2 linked regions of the Skermanella rosea genome follow. The protein of the gene in region 2 interacts with the protein of the main gene of each other region in a pairwise test. Links are inferred from orthologs where the notes say so. Each region holds a gene or a part of one and is shown on either strand. Other genes may lie near its edges.

The links. The genes of interacting proteins can lie anywhere in the genome.
Region 1: the proteins of rplI (region 2) and lon interact in binary tests that used the Escherichia coli proteins (3 or more experiments, as listed by UniProt). The link is inferred for Skermanella rosea from one-to-one orthologs.

What each region holds. Positions count from the first base shown.
Region 1 is NZ_CP086111.1:2,317,613-2,320,716, forward strand. It holds lon (endopeptidase La), read left to right. Parts: upstream 1-400; coding sequence 401-2,809; downstream 2,810-3,104. Other genes in the region: clpX (ATP-dependent Clp protease ATP-binding subunit ClpX), read left to right, coding at 1-243; JL101_RS10570 (HU family DNA-binding protein), read left to right, coding at 2,961-3,104.
Region 2 is NZ_CP086111.1:1,588,028-1,593,289, reverse strand. Bases 927-3,908 are described here. They hold rplI (50S ribosomal protein L9), read left to right. Parts: upstream 927-2,122; coding sequence 2,123-2,695; downstream 2,696-3,908. Other genes in these bases: JL101_RS07360 (IS110 family RNA-guided transposase), read left to right, coding at 3,376-3,908; JL101_RS07365 (hypothetical protein), read right to left, coding at 2,795-2,980; JL101_RS07375 (DUF2232 domain-containing protein), read left to right, coding at 1,173-2,120; rpsR (30S ribosomal protein S18), read left to right, coding at 927-1,127. Also shown: fabD (ACP S-malonyltransferase), read right to left, coding at 1-44; rpsF (30S ribosomal protein S6), read left to right, coding at 397-864; more of rpsR, read left to right, coding at 861-926; more of JL101_RS07360, read left to right, coding at 3,909-4,407; JL101_RS07355 (hypothetical protein), read right to left, coding at 4,748-5,152.

The sequences.
Region 1 (3,104 bases), 730 kb from region 2 along the record:
GATGTCCGGCTGGAGTTCGCCGACGAAGCGTTGAAGGGCATCGCCAACAAGGCCATCGCGCGGAAGACCGGCGCCCGCGGACTGCGCTCGATCATGGAAGGCATCCTGCTGGATCCCATGTTCGAGCTGCCCGGGCTCCAGGGCGTGGAGGAGATCATGATCAACAAGGAAGTTGTCGAGGGACGGTCCAAGCCTCTCTACATCTATTCCGACAGGCGCGGCGACCTGGCGCCCGGAGCGTGAGTTCCCGTGCCGCTCCTTCGAGGTGTCAAGACCTTGAAGGGGCGGCCTGTCTGGACCACGTTAGGATCAAGCCGCCACCTGTCCTTACGCCCACCAGGGGTGAGACTCCTTTCAGGCCCATATCGGGCTGACGGCCTTCACACGAGAGGCGCACCATATGTTTGAAATCCCCCGTGGAGCTTTGTACCCGGTCCTGCCGCTGAGGGACATCGTCGTCTTTCCGCACATGATCGTGCCGCTGTTCGTAGGGCGCGAGAAGTCCGTGCGGGCGCTGGAAGACGTGATGAAGGACGACAAGCAGATCCTGCTGGTCACCCAGAAGAACGCGGCCCAGGACGATCCTTCCCCGGCGGACATCTACTCCGTCGGTACCGTCGGTACGGTGCTCCAACTGCTGAAGCTTCCGGACGGCACCGTCAAGGTGCTGGTCGAGGGCGGCCAGCGGGCGTCGATCACCAAGTTTTCCGAGAACGACGATTTCTTCCAGGCACATGCCGAACTGATCGACGAAAAGGCCGGCGAGGCCCAGGAGCTCGAAGCCCTGTCCCGCGCCGTCGTCTCGCAGTTCGAGCAGTACATCAAGCTCAACAAGAAGATTCCGCCCGAGGTCCTGGTCTCGATCAACCAGATCGACGAGGCCGGCAAGCTGGCCGATACGGTCGCCTCGCATCTGGCGCTGAAGATACCCGAGAAGCAGCAGCTGCTGGAGACCGCCACGGTCGGCGAGCGGCTGGAGCGGGTCTACGCCTTCATGGAAGGCGAGATCGGCGTCCTTCAAGTCGAGAAGCGCATCCGGAACCGCGTCAAGCGGCAGATGGAGAAGACCCAGCGCGAGTACTACCTGAACGAGCAGCTGAAGGCCATCCAGAAGGAGCTGGGCGAGTCGGAGGACGGTCGCGACGAGGTCGCTGAGCTGGAAGACCGGATCAACAAGACCCGCCTGTCCAAGGACGCGCGCGAGAAGGCGCTGGCCGAGCTGAAGAAGCTGCGGTCCATGAGCCCGATGTCGGCCGAGGCGACGGTCGTCCGCAACTACCTGGACTGGATCGTCAGCATTCCCTGGAAGAAGCGCACGAAGATCAAGCGCGACATCAAGCTGGCCGAGAGCGTGCTGAACGCCGACCATTTCGGCCTGGAGAAGGTCAAGGAGCGCATCCTCGAGTACCTCGCCGTCCAGCAGCGCATGACCAAGGTCAAGGGTCCGATCCTGTGCCTGGTCGGCCCGCCCGGCGTCGGCAAGACCTCGCTCGGCAAGTCGATCGCCAAGGCCACCGGTCGCAACTTCGTCCGCATGTCGCTGGGCGGAGTCCGTGACGAGGCCGAGGTCCGCGGCCACCGCAGGACCTATATCGGCTCGATGCCCGGCAAGGTCATCCAGGGCATGAAGAAGGCGAAGTCGTCCAACCCGCTGTTCCTGCTGGACGAGGTAGACAAGCTCGGCTCCGACTGGCGCGGCGATCCGTCGTCGGCCCTGCTCGAGGTGCTCGATCCGGAGCAGAACGGCACCTTCGCCGACCATTACCTGGAGGTCGACTACGACCTGTCGGACGTGATGTTCGTCTGCACGGCCAACACGCTGCGCATGCCGCAGCCGCTGCTTGACCGCATGGAGATCATCCGCGTCGCCGGCTACACCGAGGACGAGAAGGTCGAGATCGCCAAGCGCCACCTGCTGGAGAAGCAGCTCAAGTCGCACGGCCTGAAGAAAGGTGAGTTCACCGTTTCCGACGACGCCCTGCGCGACCTGATCCGCTACTACACCCGGGAGGCCGGCGTCCGCAGCCTGGAACGCGAGATCGCCAACCTTGCCCGGAAGGCGATCAAGGAGATCCTGATGAAGGGTCTCGACAAGGTCCAGATCAACCGCCGCAACCTCGACAAGTATGCCGGCGTCCGCAAGTTCCGCTACGGCGAAGCGGAGCTGGAGGATCTGGTCGGCGTCACCACCGGCTTGGCCTGGACCGAGGTCGGCGGCGAATTGCTGTCGATCGAGGCGGTCATGCTGCCCGGCAAGGGCAAGGTGACGACCACCGGCAAGCTCGGCGACGTGATGAAGGAATCGGTCCAGGCGGCCGAGAGTTACGTCAAGTCGCGGGCCGCCGTGTTCGGCATCCGGCCCGACCTGTTCGGCAAGAAGGACATCCACGTCCACGTTCCGGAGGGGGCGACTCCGAAGGACGGTCCGTCCGCCGGCGTCGCCATGGTGACTTCGATCGTGTCGGTGCTGACCGGCATCCCTGTCCGCAAGGATGTCGCCATGACCGGCGAGATCACCCTGCGTGGCCGGGTCCTGCCGATCGGCGGGCTGAAGGAGAAGCTTCTGGCGGCCCTGCGTGGCGGCCTCAAGACCGTCCTGATTCCCAAGGACAACGAGAAGGACCTCGCGGAGATCCCCGACAACGTCAAGAAGGGGCTGCGAATCATCCCGGTGTCCATGGGTGACGAGGTGCTCCAGCATGCCTTGACCCAGCCGCTCGTGCCGATCGAGTGGAGCGAACCGTCGGAGGAGGCCCAGGTAACCCCTCCGGGTGGTGATACCGACCGCGAGGAAGTAATTCGGCATTGAGATCGGCCGCGGAAACCGCCTAAATTCCCTGCGCCGCTGCGGCCCCTCCGACCATGGGGGCCGTAGCGGACCCAGCAGACATTTTCCGCGCGAGGGTTGAGCCGGGGGGTTCAATGCTTTGTTTAGGCGGTTTTCAACGGGGGGCTCACCAGTGAACAAGAATGATCTCGTCGCGCTTGTGGCGGACGCGGCCAGCCTGTCCAAGGCGGACGCGACCAAGGCGGTCGACGCCGTTTTCGATGGCATCATCAGCACGCTCAAGAAGGGCGAGGAAGTGCGACTCGTCGGCTTCGGC
Region 2 (5,262 bases):
ACCGCCTGACTGCCCTGGCCCGGAAAGACGAATGCGCGCGTCATCACTGTACCCGTATAATTGAAAGGCGCCTTCGGGAGGCGCCAAAATGGCCGATAGTCATACCGCCTGCCGGAATGAAGTCAAGGCCGGCCGAAACAGCGATGCGAACGGTTACGCCGAGAACCGTATGCTGCACTGCACTTGAAACGGCCTGCCGCGACGCTCGGAAGCGAAGATGCCGCAGCTCCGCGCTGTCAAGCTTATTCGCTTGCTCCGCTGGCGCGGGTGTGTATAGTGCGCCGCTTCCAAAGCTCCTTGCCGGCGCACGCCAAGCGTCCGGCTAGGCCCGGGCGGCTGATTCCGGCATTTCGCCGGACCGCAGCGCCGGACCGTTAACAGCCATGGGGAGACCAAATGGCGAATTACGAGTGCGTGTTCATTGCACGCCAGGACATCTCGTCCGCGCAGGTCGAGCAGCTGACCGAAACCTTCTCGAACATCATCCGCGAGAACGGTGGCGAGGTTGCCAAGACCGAGCAGTGGGGTCTGAAGACCCTTACCTACAAGATCAAGAAGAACCGCAAGGGCCACTACGTCCTGTTCAATCTTGTCGCCCCCGCCCCGGCCGTCGCCGAGATGGAGCGCAACATGAGCATCAGCGAGGACGTGCTGCGCTACATGACGGTTCGCGTCGACGAGCTGGAGCCCGGCCCGTCCGCCATGATGCAGAGCCGCAACGAGCGGAGCGAGCGTGGCGACCGCGGTGATCGTGGCGACCGCGGCGGCCGCCGTTTCGACGGTGACCGCGGCGATCGTGGTGACCGCGGCGACCGCGGCCCCCGTCCTCCCCGCCGCACTGAATTCGAAGGAGAGCAGGCATGAGTGCCGCACCGTCCGCTGGCGGCCGCTCGGGTGGCGGTCCGCGTCGTCCGTTCTTCCGCCGCCGCAAGACCTGCCCTTTCTCGGGCCCGAACGCTCCGGCGATCGACTACAAGGACATCAAGCTGCTCTCGCGCTTCATTTCCGAGCGCGGCAAGATCGTGCCGAGCCGTATCACCGCGGTGTCCACCAAGAAGCAGCGCGAGCTGGCGCGGGCCATCAAGCGCGCCCGCTTCCTGGCCTTGCTGCCGTACGTGGTGAAGTAAGCACCCGATCGACCGGGACGGCTTGCGGGGGAATGGAGCGGCGCCATGCATAATGCCCTGCTGATGGCGATCGGCGGTGGCGTGCTCAGCGCGCTGCTTTACCTTTCCGTGACGGCCGGCGGCTTGGGCACGGTGATCCTGGCCTACCTGGGGCCGCTCCCGCTGCTGATGGTGGGGCTGGGACTGGGACTGCGGTCGTTCCTGATCGCCGGCACCGTGGCCGTCCTCGTGGTGGCCGGGTTCGGCGGCCCGCTCTTCGGCTTGTCCTACGGCTTGGCGAACGGGATCGTGGTGGCGGTGATCGTCCGGCAGGCGCTGCTGGCCCGGACGGCTCCCGACGGCACGCTGGAATGGTACCCGCCGGGGCTGCTGCTGGTGGTCCTGACCGGCCTGGGCCTGTCGGGCCTGCTGCTGGCGGCCCTGCTGACGCTCGGGGATCCGGGCGGGCTGGAAGGATCGGTCCGGCAGTTCCTCAGCATCGCGTTCGGCGACGCCGCTGCCGGCACCGCCGGGGCGGAGGAGCCACTGACCGATCTGGTCGATGGGTTCGCCCAGGTGTTCCCGGGGATGGTGATCGTGTCGTGGCTTACGATGGCGATCATCAACGCCGCCCTGGCCCAAGGGGTGCTGATGCGGTTCGGCCGGAACTTGCGTCCCGCGATGCGGGTGGCGGAGGTCGAGTTGCCGAACTGGACCCCGATGCTTCTTGCGGCCGCCGGCGTGCTGGCCCTGATCGGCGGCGAGGGACAGCTGGGATACCTGGCGGTGAACGCGGCGATCGTTCTGCTGGTACCGTTCTTCTTCGCCGGGTTGGCCGTGGTTCACGCCTTTGCCGGCGGGCGGCAGGCCCGGACCCTGCTGCTGGCGGTGTTTTACTTCTTTTTGCTGGTGTCCGGCTGGCCGATCGCCATGGTCGTCGGCCTTGGTGTGATTGAGCAATGGGCCGGGCTGCGCCGGCGGTTCTCCCGGACCGGCCCGGATCAGGAGAGTTAGTCATGGATATCATTCTGTTGGAGCGGGTCGAGAAGCTCGGCCAGATGGGTCAGGTCGTCAAGGTTCGGCCCGGCTATGCGCGCAACTTCCTGCTGCCGCAGAAGAAGGCGCTGCGCGCGACGAAGGCGAACCTCGCCTTCTTCGAGACGCAGAAGGCCCAGCTCGAGGCGCAGAACCTGGAGCGCCGCAAGGAAGCCGAGGAAGTCGCCGGCAAGATGAAGGGTCTGGCCGTCGTCATCACCCGGCAGGCTGCCGAGTCGGGCATGCTGTACGGTTCGGTCAACGGCCGCGACATCGCCGAGGCGGTGACCGCCAACGGCTTCACGATCGAGCGCAACCAGGTCGCCATCAGCGACCCGATCAAGAGCCTCGGCCTGTTCGACGTCCGCATCATCCTTCACCCGGAGGTGAGCGTGAACGTCAAGGTGAACGTCGCCCGCTCGCTGGAAGAGGCCGAGATGCAGGCCCAGCGCGGCGGCATGGTCACCACGGCCGACCTGCTGGCGGACGAGGAAGAGGCCGAGGCGGCTGCAGCTGCCGCGGCCGGCGAGGAAGAGGATACCGACAACGCCTGATCGGCGTCGCCGGACCATCCGTCGCTCCCATGCGAAAGCGCGCCGGCTGTGGCAGCCGGCGCGCTTTTCGTGCTTGGGGAAAGTTCTTAACGGTCGCGGTCAGCCGTGCGTGAGTGTCTTCAGCTCGCGCGTGAACGCGGAGTTCGAACCGGCTTCGCCGGATATCTCCGAACCGGTGAAGTTCAACATGACCGATCCCAGCACGATGCCGATGATCAGGCCGGCCGCGGCACCGATATGGCCGGCCGCCGCGTTCGGGTCTTCATTCTGCTCGTGATACTGCATGAGATCCTCTCAACAACTGCCCGGTCCAACAGGCTATCCGGACAGTTGTTGCGACAAACCTAATGCCTGGCCGACCTCGCGCACCGTTGACGGCGGGACGCCGTCCCTTCCGGAAGAATGCCGCTCGTGGCTCGGAACAGTGTTTTTGATCGATTTATCGTAGGTCGGCCTCGGGCGAAGGCCGACCTTGTCTTATGGCGGTGGGGTATAAGGCGGTGTCCGAGGGATACCGGCGCCCCCTGACGGGGACGCCGGTACGCGGGGTCAGGACACTGTGGCCGACCAAGGCTCGACACCGTACGTAGCGAAGTGCCTGCCCCGAACCCTCGGCGTTCCTCGCACAGTTGCCAGGCGCCGGCCTTGAGCCGGACGCCGCAGACAAGGACGAGTTCGCCATGCCTTGCCAAGTCTACTGCATCGGCATCGATGCCTCCACCCAGTTTCTCGATACCCACGGCCTGCCGGGCCACACCCGCCGGCGCCTGCCCAACAGCCCGGAAAGCCATGGCGAGTTGGCCACTATCCTGAGCGCGCTGCGCGAGGGCGGCAACGACGTGCTGGTCGTCATGGAAGCGTCGGGCGGCTGCGAGCGCGGCCTGCATCACGCCCTGGCCGCGGCCGGCGTAGCGACGGCCATCGTCAACCCCAAGCGGGTGCGGGACTTCGCCCGCTCGAACGGCTGGCTGGCCAAAACCGACCGGGTCGACGCCCGGGCGCTCAAGGCGTTCGGCGAGGCCAACCGGCCGCGCGCCACCCCGATTCCGGAGCCGGTCCGCGCCGAGTTGATCGAGCTGCTCGACTACCGCGACCAGGTGCTGGCCGAGATCACTGCCCGGTCTCATCAGATCGAGCACTTCCACTCCGAGGCGATGCGCCAGGTTGCCGGCGCCGCGCTGGAGGCGCTCCGGGGCCAGGCGGCCGAGTTGGCCGAGCAGATCGCGATGACCGTCTACTGCGACGCCGAGCTGAGCCGGCGCGCTGCGCTGCTGCGCAGCTTCAAGGGCGTCGGGCCGCTGACCTCGGCCATGCTGGTCGCCTATCTGCCCGAACTCGGCTCGCTGAACGAGAAGCAGGTAGCCAGCCTGGCCGGGCTTGCGCCGTTCGCCTGCGACAGCGGCACGTTGCGGGGGGTGCGCCGGATTTACGGCGGCCGCGCCAAGGTGCGCCATGCGCTGTTCCACGTCGCCCGCATCGGTCTGCGCTGGAACCCGGTGCTCAAGAAGTTGTACGAGCGCCTCAAGGCGCGCGGCAAAGCGGGGAAGGTGGCGCTGGTCGCCTGCATGCGCAAGGCCCTGGTGATGCTCAACGCCCTGCTCAAGGCGGGTGAGCCTTGGGACCCGGACCACGAAGCGAAAAAGGCCGACCAGGCGGCATTGCGCAAGACGGCCACGGCTGTGGCCGAGGCTACGTCCCCGGCCGCCGCCTGAGGCTCCATCCCTTTGTTCGATCGGCGGCACCATCCCTCCGTCCCGACCTGGGGTCCACTTGGCGGCGCGTGGAACGGCGGTCAAGGATGGCCGAAGGCCACCGCGGAGCGGCGCGCAGCGTCCTTGAGGGCCGTTCCACGCGCCGTCACACTTGGCCCGAACGGGGGGCGGCTCCAACTCCCACTGTTTGACCACTGACACAGTCCAAAGCAGGACACGGCTACACGTCTGCACCACCACAGTGGAAAATTGTGCTTGATGAGGAGACAACAACCGCCAAATAACAGTTGCTACGGCGCTCCGCTCCGCCGAGCGTCATATGAAACACTGTGCGGGACTACTAGTAATATTCGTAGGAGCGCGCCTCGACGTCGCGGTCCATGTCGCGCCAGGCGGCATCCTCCGGGTCGGTGTCGAAATCCTCGACCACTTCCTCCATGTCATAGTCCGACCACCTCAGCACCGAGATCATGAACTCGACCTGGTCGGGCCGAAGCCCCACCTTGCGTGCCATCTCCGGCGTGTCACGCCCTTCCCGGACATACTGGACGAGATTGCGGACCCGCCGGAAGACATCCTCCTCCACCTCGGGGTCGTAGGCGAAGACGTCCAGGAACTTGCGGGTCCAGATCCCGTCGCTCTCGAACCCGGTCGGAAGCCGCACCTCGTGCCGGTCGGCCACCAGCCGGGCCAGCTCCACCTGAGCCGCCGTCGGGCGGCTATCGCCGTCGGATTTCCGGGCCACTCAACCAATCCTTCCTTAACGCGGGCGATGGCATGGTTAATACACCCATGCCTCAACGCATAATCGCATCCGGAAATCCTCATGGCGAGAGCTAATTTCCGCCATCTTCA